DNA from 2 places in the Arthrobacter agilis genome. Region 2 is predicted to be linked to the other one. Evidence: predicted binding sites of a transcription regulator. Region 2 holds the regulator's gene; the other holds the start of a gene.

Region 1 (7,763 bases), 310 kb from region 2:
TCGAGGCCGCGGGCGTCCACCTCGTACATGTCGAGTGCGGCACTCGCCGAGCGGGCGTCGATGAGGTCGATGCCGTGCACGAGCGCCCAGTCGCGGACGCGGCGGAGCAGGCGGTTGGCGATGCGCGGCGTGCCCCGCGACCGGCCGGCGATCTCGGCGAAGGCCGCGGAGTTCACCTTCATGTCCATGAGCATGGCCGAGCGGCGCAGCACGAGTTCGAGTTCCTCGGTGGAGTAGAACTCGAGGTGCCCGGTGAAGCCGAAGCGGTCGCGGAGCGGGCCGGGCAGGAGCCCTGCCCGGGTGGTGGCTCCGACGAGGGTGAAGGGCGGCAGTTCGAGGGGGATCGCCGTGGCGCCGGGACCCTTGCCCACGATGATGTCGACCCGGAAGTCCTCCATCGCCATGTAGAGCATCTCCTCGGCGGGCCGGGACATCCGGTGGATCTCGTCGAGGAAGAGCACCTCGCCCTCGGTCAGGGAGGAGAGGATCGCCGCGAGGTCGCCCGCGTGCTGGATCGCGGGCCCCGAGGTGATGCGGAGCGGCGCGTTCATCTCCGCCGCGATGATCATCGCGAGCGTCGTCTTGCCGAGCCCGGGAGGGCCCGAGAGCAGGACGTGGTCGGCGCTGCGACCGCGCAGGCGCGACGCCTCCAGGACGAGGGAGAGCTGCCGCCGCACCCTCTTCTGCCCCACGAAGTCGTCGAGGTTCTTCGGCCGGAGCGCGGCCTCGACGGCGCGGTCCTCCGGATCGGCGGCGGGAGCGACGAGCGGCGCCTCCTCGGGCTGCTTGTCGCTCATGAGCCGACCCTCGTCCGGGCCGAGCTCCGTGCACCGTCCTGGCCGAGCCGCCGCAGGGTGAGTTTCAGGATCTGCCCGACGTCACCCATCGCCGCCACCTCGGGCGCCTCGGCGACGGCCGCGTCGATCGCCGTCCCGGCGTCCTTCTCGGACCAGCCGAGGCCCATCATGGCGGTGAGGACCTGCCCCTGCCACGTCTGCGCGGGCACGCCGGGCTTCGCCTCGAGCGGCACGAGCTTCCCGGCGAGCTCGAGCACGATGCGCCGGGCGCCCTTGGGGCCGATGCCCGGCACCTTGCTGAAGGCCTTGTCGTCGCCCGACGACGCCGCGATGCGGATGGCGTCCGGGGTGTGCACGGCGAGGACGGCGAGGGCGAGGCGGGGGCCGACGCCGCTGACGGCCAGCAGCGTCTCGAACACCTCGCGCTGGTCGGCGTCCTCGAAGCCGAAGAGCGTCATGGAGTCCTCGCGCACGATCATGGCGGTGGCGATGGAGGCCTGCTCGCCCACGCGCAGCCCTGCGAGGGTCTGGGGCGTCGCCTGGACCTGCATGCCGAAGCCGTTGACGTCGAGGACGGCGGAGTGCAGGCCCACGTGGGTCACTGTCCCGCGCAGGGAACTGATCATGAGGCGCTCCAGTGGCAGATGCTGTCGGGGTCGGCCGGGTGGTCACCCGGCGTCGAACATACGTTCTAATGTCTAACGGTACCGGCGTCCGGCCGTTCGATCGAGCCGCCACACCGGATCCGGCTTCGGGACCGCCGGAGGGCATGCCCCGGGATTCAGCGTTAACGCCGTCGTGCGCGTGCTTCCGCCTCGGCCCAGATGCGCTGCGCGGGGGTGATCGAGCCTCCGGCCGCCGCGGCGCCCTGGGCGCCCACTCCCCTGCGCCAGGCGTGCGTGATCGCGAGGGCCAGGGCATCGGCGGCATCGGCCGGCCGGGGGGCGGTCTCGAGCCGGAGGATCTTGGTGACCATCTTGGTGACGGCGGCCTTGTCCGCCTGCCCGTTGCCGGTGACAGCGGCCTTGACCTCGGTGGGCGTGTGGAGGGCCACCGGGATGCCGCGCCGCGCGGCGGAGACGATCACGACGCCGGAGGCCTGCGCCGTACCCATGACGGTGCTGACGTTGAGCTGGCTGAACACGCGCTCGACGGCGAGGACCTGCGGCTGGTGCAGGTCCAGCCACGAGTCCACGGCCTCGGAGATGACCAGGAGCCGTTCGTCGAGGCTCCTGCCGGCCTCCGTGCCGACGACGCCGACCGCGACGAGCGTGGAGCGGCGGTTCGGCTCGATGTCGACGACGGCGAGCCCGCACCGGGTGAGCCCGGGGTCGACGCCCATGACGCGGTAGGTCATGGCGCTACCCGCCCCGTGGAGGCGGCGCTGTGGAGGAGTGCGATGTCAGTCGTCGTTCTCGAGCTCCGCCAGGACGTCGTCCGGGAGGTGTGCGTTGGAGTAGACGTTCTGGACGTCGTCGAGCTCCTCCAGGGCGTCCACGAGCTTGAGGAACTTCCGGGCACCCTCGGTGTCGAGGTCCACCTGCATGGACGGCACGAACTCGACGTCGTCGGTCTCGTACTCGATGCTGCTCTCGTCGAGCGCGGCCACCACGGCCCGGAGGTCCTGGGGCTCGGAGACGATCTCGAACGTGTCGGCCGATTCCTTGACCTCGTCCGCGCCGGCGTCGAGGACGGACATGAGCAGTTCATCCTCGGTGAGGCCGTTCTTCGGGAGCGTCACGACACCCTTGCGGGCGAACAGGTACGACACCGAGCCCGGATCGGCGATCGTGCCGCCGTTCCGGGAGATGCCGAGGCGCACCTCGGAGGCGGCGCGGTTCTTGTTGTCCGTGAGGCACTCGATCAGCAGGGCCGAACCCTGCGGGCCGCGCGCCTCGTACATGATGGTCTGGTAGTCGACGGCCTCGCCGAGCAGACCGGCCCCGCGCTTCACGGCGCGGTTGATGTTGTCGATGGGCACGGAGGTCTTCTTGGCCTTGGAGACGGCCAGTTCCAGCCCGGGGTTACCCGCGACGTCGGCGCCGCCGGCCCGCGCCGCGACCTCGATGTTCTTGATCAGCTTCGCGAAGGACTTCGCGCGCTTGGCGTCGATCGCAGCCTTCTTGTGCTTCGTTGTTGCCCACTTGGAGTGCCCCGACATGCTTACGCTTCTCCTCTGATCATCCGGATAAAGAGTTCGTGGACCCGCCGCTCACCCGTGACTTCCGGGTGGAAACTCGTGGCAAGCAGGTTCCCTGAACGCACTGCGACAATTCTAGCGACCGGCTCCAAGTCGGCCCCGGGCCCGCCGGGGGCACTGCCCTGATCACTGCCCGGCACCCCGTCGGACGGCCCTGCCTGGGGCGTCTCGGCGGCGGGCACCTGGGCCAGCACCTCGACGTCGGCACCCACCTTCTCCACCCACGGTGCGCGGATGAAGACGGCCCGCACCGGGTCGTCGCCCGGGACGGGACCGGTGGTCGCGAGTCCGGCGAAGGCGAGGTCCGTCTCGAAGGACTCGCGCTGACGGCCGAAGGCGTTGCGGCGCACCACCATGTCGAGCCCGCCGAACGTCTGCTGGGGGTCGCCGTTCCGGTCGGTCGCCGGGTCCGCGATGACGTCGGACAGCAGGATCATGCCCGCACACGAGCCGTACACCGGCAGTCCGCCCGCGATCAGCTCGCGCAGGGGTCCGGCCAGGCCGAAGGTGCGGGTGAGCTTGTCCATGGTGGTGGATTCGCCGCCGGGCAGGATCAGGCCGTCGATCGCGGCGAGCTCCGCTGCCCGCCGGACGGGCACCGCGCGGCCGCCGAGGGACTCGATGGTCGCGATGTGCTCGCGCACGTCGCCCTGGACGGCGAGCACCCCGACGACGACGTCCCGACCGGTCCGCACCGTGGCAGCGGCGGTCCCGCCGGGCTCCGGGGTGGCGGTCGGAGCGGCGTCGGACGGGGCGCCGGGCACGGAGGACGGCGCCGACGAGGACGAGGAGGTCATACCCCGATTCTAGGCCGTGGGAGCGCTGATGCCGGTGTCGGGCGGGCAGCGTGAGCAGCGCCTCGCCGCCGCGTCCCGGGATGACATGCGCGCCTGCGATAATTTGTAGGCATGAATCCCCTTCCAGTCCTCGTGGGCAAGGCCGTGCGCATCGCCTCCCGCCTGCGCGGCGGCGGCTCCGCCTTCCCCGGCCTCGTGGTCGAACGCCTCGACCCGGGCTTCATGGGCCGCGCGCTGTCCACCCTCCCCCACGGCGTCGTCGTCGTCAGCGGGACGAACGGCAAGACCACCACCACCAAGATGGTGGTGGAACTGCTCGAGGGCCAGGGCCTGAAGGTGTTCACGAACCGCACGGGCAGCAACTTCACGCGCGGGGTCGCGGCGTCCCTGCTGGGCGACGTCGACTGGCGGGGGCGCCTCGACGCCGACGTCGCCGTCCTCGAGCTCGACGAGGCGCACGCCGTGCACTTCGTGAAACTCGTACCACCGCGGTACTCGCTCCTCCTGAACGTCCTCCGTGACCAGCTGGACCGCTTCGGCGAGATCGACGCGACCACGCGCCTGCTGGAGCGCATCGCACTCGCGACGACGGGGACCGTGGTGCTGAACCGCGAGGACCCGCGCGTCGCGGGCCTCGCCGCGTCCATCCCCTCCGCCCGGGTCGCCTACTTCGGCCTCGACGCGTCGCTGCGCAGCACCTTCCCGAACGACGACGAACTGCGCGGCGCCAAGGGCACCGCCCCCGCCTCGGCGCTGCCGGCCGACGTCGTCCTCCGCTCCGTGGACGGCAACGCCGCATCCTTCGAGGTGGACGGCGCCATCACGCACACGGACCTGCGCCTGCGCGGCGTCTACAACATCTTCAACGCCGCGGCCGCACTCGCTGCGGCCCGCGCAGTCCTCGACGGCACCGCCGACACCGCGCGGCTCTTCTCCTCCCTGGCCGCCGTGGAGCCCGCCTTCGGTCGCGGTGAGAGCCTCGTCGTCGACGGCCAGGCCCTCGAACTGGTGCTCGTCAAGAATCCCAGCGGCTTCCGGCTCGGACTGAAGTCCTTCGACGCCGCCGGGTGCGCCACCATGGTCGCGATCAACGACAACTACGCCGACGGGCGCGACATGTCCTGGCTGTGGGACGTCGACTTCGACTCGCTCGGCCTCGGCGGCGTGGACATGGTGAGCGGCGTCCGCGCCTACGACATGGCGCTCCGGCTCACGTACGACGACGTCCGGGTCGGCGCGGTCGAACCGGACATCACGGCGGCACTCCAGCAGTTCATCCGCGGCTCGGAAGGCCGGCCCAAGCGCATCTTCTGCACGTACACGGCCATGCTCGCGGTCCGCCGCGAACTCTCCAAGATCACGAAGGTCGAGGTTGTCTCCTGATGAGCGACGCCCCATCCGCCACCGCCCTCACCGAGGCACCCGCCGATCCCTCGAAGGGCAGCCTGCGCATCCTGCAGCTGTACCCGCGCGAGATGAACATCTACGGCGACTACGGCAACGTGCTCGTCCTCAAGCGCCGCCTCGCGTGGCGCGGCTACGGCGCGGAGATCCTGGAGCACAACACGGGGGACGAGTTCCCGGACGACGTCGACCTCATCGTGGGAGGTGGCGGCCAGGACAGCGGTCAGGTCGTCATCCAGGACGACCTCCAGGCGATCGCCCCGAGGCTGCGCGGACTGGCGGAGGACGGAACCCCGATGCTGCTGATCTGTGGCCTGTACCAGCTGTTCGGCAACGCCTTCCACACCCACGACGGAACGGTCATCCCCGGGATCGGCGTCCTGGACCTGGAGACGCGCGGCGGGACGGAACGCCTGATCGGCAATGTCGTCGCGACCAGCGAGGAATTCGGCGAGATCCACGGCTACGAGAACCACAGTGGCCAGACGTTCCTCGGGAACGGGCTGAAGCCCCTGGCAACGGTGGTGAAGGGCGCGGGGAACAACGCGCAGGAGAAGCACGAGGGCGCCCGGTACCGGAACATCGTGGCGAGCTACCTGCACGGGTCGCTGCTGCCGAAGAACCCGGCGATCGCGGACTTCCTGCTGCGCACCGCCGCCGAGCGGAAGTTCGGTGCGTTCGACGACGGCGGTGTGGACGATTCCCTCGCCGACCTCGCCCGCCGGCACGCCGGGGCCCGGCCGCGGTAGGGACAGCACTCCTGCCCGCACGTCAAGGGGCGCCGTTGTCCCGGCCCGCCGCGGGGTCCTGCCGGTAGCGTTTCGAAGGGACGGGCCCCGCCCGGGGCCCGCCACCCCATCGGACCCCTCACGGGTCCGCGGAAGGAGCGTCATGGCCAAGGGAGTAGCAACCGTCTGGGTGCCCGTCGAGGACATGGGCAGGGCCCTCGCCTTCTATCGGGACACCCTGGGGCTGAGTGTCACCATGGAGCAGGAGGACTGGTCCATGGTGGACGCCGGCGGGTTGACGATCGGCCTCAACGCCCGCGAGAGCGCCCACGGCGGTCGTGGCGGCGGCGCCGTCATCAGTTTCGAGCCCGAGGGCTCCATCGAGGACGAACTGGAGCGCATCTCGTCCCGTGGCGGTGCGTCCATCGAGGGCGACATCAGCGAGTACCCCTGGGGGCGGATCCTGCCTTTCAAGGACAGCGAGGGCAATGACCTCCAACTCTACTCCCCCCCGGCCGAAGGCTGAGCGCCGGCGCCGGGCACCGCCCGGCGCACGCGGCTCCACCGCGCCGGCCGGTCACACTCAATGGCCGGCGCCGGCGCCGGTGAACCGTTGCGGACGAGTAACGGTCATCCCGTATCGCCCTCCGTCCCCTGTCTCCCGGCCCGGAGGCATGGCAGGGTCGGTTCATGGGTGCATCCGGTGCAGGGACTGCAGGGACACGGCCGCGATACGCGGTGCTGGGCGGTGCGGTGCTCGCGGTGATGCTGACCGGCTGTGAGCCGTTCGCCGGGCAGGCCTGCCCGGCCATCGGCTGGGTCAATGCGGTCGAGATCAGGCTCGACGGTTCCGCCGACGACGTCGAGCGGGTCGCGTGGGTGGAACTCTGTGACGACCTCGGCTGCTCCACGCCGGCCGCCCCGCCGGCACCTCCCGACGACAGCCCACCCCCACCGCCGTCCCTCCCCGCGTCATCCGCCCGCCCGGCGCCTGCCCTCCTGACGCCGCCTGCCCTCCCCACGGCGGCCCCGGCGCCACCGCACCAGCCCGAGGAGCCGTACTACTGGGCGGAGCCGGACGGGGAGGGACGCTGGAGGGTGCAGGTCGGCATGTCCACCCCCGACACCGTCACCATCAGGGCCTTCGCGGCGGACTCCGCCGTCCTCGCCGAGGCGACGGTGGACCTGGCCTGGGAGCGGGTCGGAGGGTCGGCAGCGTGTGGCGGACCGATGGCCACCGGAACGCTCGGCCTGGCGATCCGCGGCTAGGCAACCGGACATCCCCACCCCGGCGCGCTGCAGGGGAGGTCCGGCTACTGCCGCAGCGCCCGCAGATACCGCCTGCGCACGATGCGCTGGGCCACGAGGAGCAGCGGGAAGAGCGCCCGCCACGGCTGCGATGACGCGGCGCGGGTGAGTGATCGGACAGTGATGAGCACGGTGTCACCGTCGCGATGCACGATGAACGCCTCCTCCCCGCGCACGGGGTGCCCGGGCCGCGTCCGGTAGGAGAAGCCGATCCTCTCAGGCTGCTCCACGACGGCGACCACCTCGACCGGTTCCGCGACGGTCAGGCCGAGGACCGTCGCGGTCACGGTGAGTCGTTCTCCCGGGACGACCGGCCACGGACTGCTCACGGAGAAGCCGCTGCGGGTCTTCACCGCCCAGCGCAGCACCTCGGATCCGGCCCGCTGCCAGGTCGTGTCGCCGCGGCCGAGGACAGCTGTCATCTCGGACCGGCGGAACGCGCCATCAGTGGGCGGCCACAGCGGCTGATGCGGGGCGGTCGTCGCTTCCCGTCGGCTCACGGGGCGGCCCCTGCGGCGGCTGGGTCGAC
Region 2 (7,763 bases):
ATTCTTCCGCAGTTCGGTGAATTCACGGTCCGGGTAGCGGTTCAGGCCCTGGGTGGCCGCGGCGACGGCCTCGACGATGGCCGCGTGCACGTCGGCCGGGACACCGTGCGTGTTCTCGTTGACGTTCAGGAGGATCGGGACGTCCAGCTGCGGAGCTCCGTAGGGGTGGAGCCCGACGAGATCGTCACGCAGCGGCAGGTTCGAGAGGGCGTCGACGGAGGAGGGCACCCCATGAGTTTAAGCGATGCCGCCTGCAGCGGCCAATGGCGGGTGTCCGGGTGCGACGATTGCCCCGCCCCGGACGGCGTGCCTAACCGCCGACGGGGACCGCGATGTCCTGCCCCGCCTGGACGACGGAGCTGCGGAGGTCGTTGAGTTCGACCATCTCGGCGACGACGTCCCGCGGGTCGCGGTCCGGCGCGTACCGGAGCGCGAGGTCCCAGAGGGACTCCCCCGCCGCGACGCTGACCTCGACGGCCGCCGCCGGCGCCGGCAGCGACTCGCCGGCCTGGGCCTGCGACGTCAGGAAGGCGCCGAGGAGGATCAGGGCCGCCACGCCCAGTGCGATCGGCAGGCCGACCAGGACGAGACGTCCCCGCCGCGTCAGGCTCAGGGGGCGCTCCGCACTCCGCTGCATGGAGGTACGGGGCTGGGCCGGTCCGGCGGCCTGCGGGATGCCACGGGACGGCCTGGGCACGCGCGGACCGAAGGTAGCGGCGCTGCGTGCGGCCCGCCCTGCGGGGACGGACCGGAGGCGTGCCTCAGGACGGGTGGGGGTCAGCGCCCATAACGCCGTGCTGCCGTGCAGTGCGGGTACTTCAGCCATTGCCAGCCTCTTTCCCTTCGAATAGCCGATCAGGTCTGGACTCCTGTTTCGAACGCGTGTTCTAATTAATCAGAGCTTATTTCTAGCACTGACGGACGACCGTTGTCGAGACTCGGTCGAACACATGTTTGAAAAGCTCCACCGTCTGCCCTAGCGTGATCAGGGCAGGGCATCGACGGCACCCGCCGCTACGGAGCGGCAGGCACGGCGTCGATGTACCTCAGGCAATCACCCGCCACTGACAGAAACGCCCGCCGCGGCCGCGGCGGGCGGCAGGCGGGCACAACGGGATCTGCAGTCCCAGGCGAAAGGCACAACAGTGGCGGAACGAACTCCGGCGGACGGGCAGGAATCGAACACGGTCGAGGGGCCGGCAGGCCCCGTGCCGATCTCGGCGGGCCGTGGCCGTCCCCGCGGCCGCTCCGTGTCGAAGGGACTGACGGCGCGTCAGCTGACGATCCTCGAGACCATCCAGCGCTCCATCGCGGACAAGGGCTACCCGCCGTCGATGCGGGAGATCGGCGACATCGTGGGCCTCGCCAGTCTTTCGAGCGTGACCCACCAGCTGTCGCAGCTCGAGCGTCTCGGCTACCTGCGGCGTGACCCGAAGCGCCCCCGGGCCATGGAGGTCCTGCTGCCGCTCACCCTGCCTCCCGAGGCACCCGTGGACGGATCGCCGGAGCGGAAGCCCTCCGCCGAGCACCGGGTCGCCGTGGACACGGCCCTGGTGCCGCTCGTGGGTCGTATCGCGGCCGGCGGGCCCATCCTCGCCGATCAGGTCGTCGAGGACGTCATGCCCCTCCCCCGGCAGCTCGTGGGCCACGGGGAGCTCTTCATGCTCAGGGTCTCGGGTGATTCGATGGTCGACGCCGCGATCTGCGACGGGGACTGGGTGGTGGTCCGCAAGCAGCAGAGCGCGCAGAACGGCGACATCGTCGCGGCGCTGCTCGACGACGAGGCCACCGTGAAGACGTTCCGCCAGCGCGACGGGCACACCTGGCTCCTGCCCCAGAACACGCGGTACGAGCCCATCCTCGGTGACCACGCGAGCATCATGGGCAAGGTCGTCTCGGTGATGCGCGCCCTGTAGTCGCCGGGCGGACCGCCGCACGACACCGGAAGGGAGCCGCAGTCCAGGACTGCGGCTCCCTTCTCGCGCATCCACCGCGGATCGGTCGGAGGCGGGTCAGCGGGCGGAGAGCCGCTCGAGGATGCCGGTGACCGTGGACCGGTCCGTCGTCGCCCAGAACGGTGGCAGCGCCGCCCGGAGGAAGCCCCCGTAGCGGGCCGTGGCGAGGCGGCTGTCGAGCACCGCGACGACCCCCCGGTCCCCCGCGGACCGGATGAGGCGCCCTGCCCCCTGGGCGAGCCGTACGGCCGCGTGGGTCGCGGAGACGCTCATGAAGCCGTTGCCGCCGTTGCGTGCGACGGCGCGGGTGCGGGCGGTCATGAGGGGATCGTCGGGCCGCGGGAAGGGGATGCGGTCGATGACGACCAAACGGCACGAGGCCCCGGGCACGTCCACGCCCTGCCACAGGGACATCGTGCCGAACAGGCAGGTGTCCGGTTCGGCGGCGAACCGGTCCACGAGGCCGCTGAGCGAGGATTCCCCCTGGCACAGGATCTCGAAGTCCACCTCGGGCCGCAGCGCCTCCGCTGCCTCCTCGGCGGCCCGCCGCGAGGAGAACAGGCCGAGCGCACCCCCGCGGGACGCCTTCAGGAGCGTCAGCAGTTCCTCCAGCTGCGCGGCCGAGGTGCCCCGTTCGGGCTTCGGCAGGTCCTTCGCCACGTACAGGACGCCCTGCCGCGGATAGTCGAACGGGCTGCCGACGTCGACGCCGGTCCACGCGGGCGCGCCCGGTCCGCTGAGGCCGAGGGATCCTGCCACGGGCCCGAACTCCGAGCCGATGGCGAGCGTCGCGGAGGTCAGGATCACCGTGTGGTCCTCGAAGAGTCCCTCCCGCAGGCGTCCCGCGACGGACAGGGGCGCGACGTTGAGCGTCGCGGGTGCGGTCTCGTCCGGCGAGGAGTAGCCGGATCCGGGGGTGAACGTGCTGGGCCGGGACGCCCACACCACCTCCTTGGAGTCCGCCGCCGCGAGGATCCGTTCGGCGAGGTCGAACACCAGGGTGACGCGGGAGCGTGCCACCTGCCGGCCGCCGTCGGCGTCGGCCTCGGACTTGCCGTCCGTCTTCGTGTCGGACAGCGCCGCCCGTGCGGCGTCCCGGACCTGCGCCAGGGACTGCTCGAGGTCATCGGGCAGGCCGCCGGGCAGGAGCCCCGACGGGACGAGTTCGGCCGCCGCCTCGAAGGCGGACGCTGCGGTGTCGAGGGCCGCGGTGCCGATCGACGCGTGGCGGCGGAGCGCCGTCGAGGCCGCACTCACCATGGCGGCGGACAGCTGCCCGGACACCGCGCCCGTGACGCGGTCGTGGAGTTCGTGGGCTTCGTCGATGACGACGACGTCGTACTCGGGCAGCACGGCCAGCCCCTCGAAGGCGCTGATCGCGAGCATCGCGTGGTTGGTGATGATGATGTCGGCGTCCGCCGCGGCGGCACGCGCCTTCTCGCTGAAGCACTGCTGCGCGACGGGACAGCGTGCGGCGCCGAGGCACTCCATGCTGGACACGGACACCTGGCGCCACGCCCGGTCGCTGACGCCGGGCACGAGGTCGTCGCGGTCGCCCGTGGCGGTGTCCTCCGCCCACTCGCGGAGCCTGACCACCTCCCGGCCGAGGGCGGACGCCGGGCCGCCGGCGCCGGGGGCCGGGGAGGGATGGGGTGCTGCGTCCTCGCCGAGGCTGAAGAGCGCGTCCGGGGCGTCCTCCTCGGGGAAGCCGCCGCCGGTCTTGTGGAGGCAGACGTAGTTCGAGCGCCCCTTGAGCAGCGCGACGTCCACCGGGCGCGCGAGGGCGGGCCGCACGGCGTCGAGCAGGCGCGGCAGATCCCGGCCCACGATCTGCGCCTGCAGGGCGAGCGTCGCGGTGGAGACCACCGACGGGCGGTCGCTGTCCATGGCGTGCGCGATCAGGGGTACCAGGTACGCCAGCGACTTCCCGGTGCCGGTGCCGGCCTGGACCAGCAGATGGTCGCCGGACCGGATGGCCTCGCTGACCTGCCGGACCATCTCGTGCTGGCCGGCGCGCATCTCCCCGCCCATCGCCCCGACGGCGGCATCGAGCAGCTCGAGCGCCTGCCGGGTCCCGGCGGTGGGGCGCGCCGGATCCGGCGCCGCGACGGCGGCGCCGGTCCGCATACTGTCACTCATGCCGCAGGTACGGCTCCAGGTCCGCTGCCAGGCCCTCGCGGACCATCACGTCGAGGCGTGTCCCCTCGTCGACGTGTTCCATGCCGAGGATCTCCACGTCCTCCTCGTGCAGGCGGCTGAGCACCTCGCCCCGCTCGTAGGGGACGAGGAGGTCCATCTTCACCCCGGGGCGCGGGATGCTCGTGCTGATGAGCTGCCGGAGCTCGGTGATCCCGGCTCCCGTGCGGGCGGAGACGACGACGGAGCGCGGTTCGCGCTGCCGCAGCCGCTCGATCACGAACGGGTCGGCGGCGTCCGCCTTGTTGAACACGACGATCTCGGGCACCTTGCGGGCGTCGATCTCGGTCAGGACGGCGCGGACGGCGGCGATCTGGCCCTCCGGGTCCGGGTGCGATGCGTCGACGACGTGCAGGATCAGGTCGGCGTCGGCAACCTCTTCCAGGGTCGAGCGGAACGCCTCGACCAGCTGGGTGGGCAACGACCGGACGAATCCGACGGTGTCGGCCAGCGTGTACCCGATGCCGTCCGGGGTCTCCGCCTTCCGCACGGTGGGATCCAGGGTGGCGAACAGGGCGTTCTGCACGAGCACACCGGCGTCGGTGAGGCGGTTCAGCAGGGACGACTTGCCGGCGTTGGTGTACCCGGCGATCGCGACGGAGGGTACCTGGTTCCGCCGGCGGTTGGCCCGCTTGGTCTCGCGCGCGGGCTTCATGCCGGCGATCTCCCGGCGCAGCTTTGCCATCCGGGTGCGGATCTTGCGGCGGTCGAGTTCGATCTTCGTCTCGCCGGGACCGCGGGAGCCCATGCCGGCGCTCGCGCTGCCGACCTGCCCACCGGCCTGGCGGGACATCGACTCGCCCCAGCCGCGCAGGCGCGGCAGCAGGTACTCGAGCTGCGCGAGTTCCACCTGCGCCTTGCCCTCGCGGCTCTTGGCGTGCTGGGCGAAGATGTCGAGGATCAGGGCGGTGCGGTCGATGACCTTCACCTTGACGATGTCCTCGAGCCCTCGGCGCTGCGACGGGGACAGCTCGCTGTCGACGATCACCGTGTCGGCTCCGGTCGCCTGGACGATGTCCTTCAGCTCCTGGGCCTTGCCCGAGCCGAGGAAGGTGCCGGGGTCCGGCTTCAGGCGGCGCTGGACGATGCCGTCAAGCACCTCCGAGCCGGCCGTCTCGGCGAGTGCTGCCAGTTCCTGCAGGGAGTTCTCGGCGTCCTGCGCTGTTCCTTCGCTCCACAGTCCGGCGAGGACGACCCGCTCCAGCCTCAGCTGCCGGTACTCGACCTCGGTGACGTCCTCGAGTTCGGTCGAGAGACCGGCGACGCGGCGCAGCGCACGGCGCTCGGCCAGGTCCTCCTGGTCGCCGTCGGCGTCCGACAGCTCGTCGTCGCCGGAAAGGGCGAGGGCCCGGGAGCGCCAGGACGTCTCGATGGGCGCTCTGGTCGTCTCCGGTTTCTTCCCGCTTCTCGCCTTCGCCGCGGCCGCTTCGTCGCTGGCCAGGATCCGGTCGATAACGGCTTGGATCTCCTCGGGGCCCATGTCGGCTCCGGTGGAATGTCCGTGATTCTCGGTCATGATCTCCCTAGGTGGATGTCCTCCAATGTTACGGCCGCACTGCGAGCCGTTCCATCGGATTCTCCCCCGGCGAAAACCTGGTGCACCGGTACCGGGCGACCACCGGTGGGGACGGCCAGGGGCGTGCCACTAGGCTTTCCCCATGGATTCACAGCAGGAGCCGCAGCACTATTTCAGCGCCCAGCCGGCAGGGCCGGACACGCGCAGGCCACTGGCCGTCGTCCTGGCAGGCGCGCGCCGCGATCTCGTGACGTCATCGGGCCTCTTCAGCCCCGACGGCGTGGACAAGGGCACCGCGATCCTGCTGGACACCGTGCCGGACCCCGAGGGGCCGCGCCTGCTGGACATCGGCTGCGGCTGGGGCCCGATCGCGCTCACGATGGCGCTCAAGGCGCCCGGCGCCGAGGTCCACGCCGTCGACGTCAACGAGCGGTGCGTCGCGCTGACCGCGGAGAACGCCCGGCGGCTGGGACTCGGCAACGTCACGGCCACGACGCCCGACGGCGTCGACCCCGACCTCGAGTTCTCCACGATCTGGTCGAACCCGCCGATCCGGATCGGGAAGCAGGAACTGCATGCGCTGCTGCTCCGCTGGCTCCCGCGCCTCGCCCCCGGCGGGAGCGCGTGGCTCGTCGTGCAGAAGAACCTCGGCGCGGACTCCCTGCAGCGCTGGCTCGCCGGGGAGCTGCCGGCAGGGTTCAGCGTGCGGCGCGCCGAGACGTCGAAGTCGTTCCGCGTCCTCGAGGTGTGCCGCCCGGAGTGACACCGGCGGCGGGCGACGGGACGCGCTGACGGGTCGGTGGCGGGTCAGCCGGCGGGTAGCAGGGTGCCGTCCGCCACGAGGACGGCGGGCCCGCTGAGCTGGACGTGCTCCCGGTTGTCCGGGCCGTCGAAGAAGGTCACGCCGACGACTCCGCCGGGTACCGCCACGAGCCACTGCGCGGGTGCGCCCTCGCCGGCCCAGAAGCGTGTGCCGGCGGCCGCGGCGCAGGCGCCCGTCCCGCAGGACTGCGTCTCCCCGACGCCCCGCTCGTGCACGCGCATGGTGAGGCGGCCGACGCCGTCGCTGCCCACGAGCGGATCGGACGGCACGACGAGTTCGACGTTGGTGCCCGCCGGCGGGACGGGCTGGACGGCGGGTGCCCGGTGCAGCTCCGTCCGGTCGAGCTCCGCCTGTTCGGCCAGCGCGACGACGGTGTGCGGGTTGCCCATGCTGATGGACAGGGCGGGCCGATCGACGTCGAGCCCGCCGATGTCGACGAGGGAGTCCATGCCGCGTGCCACGGCGGCGTCCGGGAAGATGAATTCCCAGGGACCCATGTCCACGGCGTAGCCGTCCCCTGACCGGGTCACGCGCTTGACCCCGGCCCGGGTGCCGACCGCCAGCTCGCCGCCCTCGGGCAGTTCGGCGACGCCCTTGGCGAGGAGGAAGTGGGCGAAGACCCTGACGCCGTTGCCGCACATCTCGGAGACGGACCCGTCCCCGTTGCGGTAGTCCATGAACCATTCGGCGCGCGGCTCCGTCTGCAGCAGGGCCCGGCCCTCGGGGAGCGCAGCCGAACGTACCGCCCGGATGTAGCCGTCCGCGCCGATCCCGCGGTGGCGGTCGCACACGGCGGCGACGAACGCCGGATCGATCGGCCCCGTGCCGTCGGGGTCGAGTGTCAGGACGAAGTCGTTGCCCGTCCCGTGCCCCTTGGTGAAGGGCAGCCCCGTGGGCGGCAGGGCGGTGGGGGTCGTCGTCTCGGCGAGGAAGTCGGTCACCGTTCTAGGATAGGTGCCGCGGCCTGCCGGACGAGTGCGGCGGCCGTCTCGGCGAGATCCGATGCCCGCCAGTCCAGCCAGGCGACGCGGGGGTCCCCGCGGAACCAGGTCAGCTGGCGGCGTGCGAAGCGCCGCGTCGCGGCGACGGTGTCCTCCACGGCGTCCGCCTCCGCCATGGTCCCGTCGAGGACCCGCAGGAACTGGCCGTAGCCCAGGGCGCGGGATGCCGTCCGTCCGTCCCGGAGCCCCGACGCGGCGAGGCGGCGGACCTCGTCCGCGAGGCCGTCCCGCACCATGGCATGGACCCGGTCCGCGAGCCGCTCGCGCAGCAC

Evidence for each region. The regulator LexA, encoded in region 2, represses DNA repair genes until DNA is damaged. The targets are predictions, from matches to a motif close to TCGAACANNTGTTCGA.
Region 1: a site for LexA is predicted at 1,476-1,491, ahead of ruvA (Holliday junction branch migration protein RuvA). Genes of this name have one in related genera too.

What each region holds. Positions count from the first base shown of each region.
Region 1 covers NZ_JAUSXO010000001.1:1,125,155-1,132,917, reverse strand. The annotation lists gene ruvB (Holliday junction branch migration DNA helicase RuvB) at 1-797, opposite strand, end outside; gene ruvA (Holliday junction branch migration protein RuvA) at 794-1,423, opposite strand; gene ruvC (crossover junction endodeoxyribonuclease RuvC) at 1,585-2,154, opposite strand; gene QFZ50_RS05000 (YebC/PmpR family DNA-binding transcriptional regulator) at 2,200-2,958, opposite strand; gene pdxT (pyridoxal 5'-phosphate synthase glutaminase subunit PdxT) at 2,961-3,794, opposite strand; gene QFZ50_RS04990 (Mur ligase family protein) at 3,906-5,177, shown strand; gene QFZ50_RS04985 (type 1 glutamine amidotransferase) at 5,177-5,947, shown strand; gene QFZ50_RS04980 (VOC family protein) at 6,090-6,452, shown strand; gene QFZ50_RS04975 (hypothetical protein) at 6,617-7,195, shown strand; gene QFZ50_RS04970 (DUF1990 family protein) at 7,240-7,734, opposite strand.
Region 2 covers NZ_JAUSXO010000001.1:815,276-823,038, reverse strand. The annotation lists gene QFZ50_RS03615 (histidinol-phosphate transaminase) at 1-228, opposite strand, end outside; gene QFZ50_RS03610 (LysM peptidoglycan-binding domain-containing protein) at 311-826, opposite strand; gene lexA (transcriptional repressor LexA) at 1,209-1,916, shown strand; gene QFZ50_RS03600 (ATP-dependent DNA helicase) at 2,013-4,094, opposite strand; gene hflX (GTPase HflX) at 4,087-5,667, opposite strand; gene QFZ50_RS03590 (class I SAM-dependent methyltransferase) at 5,810-6,430, shown strand; gene dapF (diaminopimelate epimerase) at 6,475-7,431, opposite strand; gene miaA (tRNA (adenosine(37)-N6)-dimethylallyltransferase MiaA) at 7,428-7,763, opposite strand, start outside.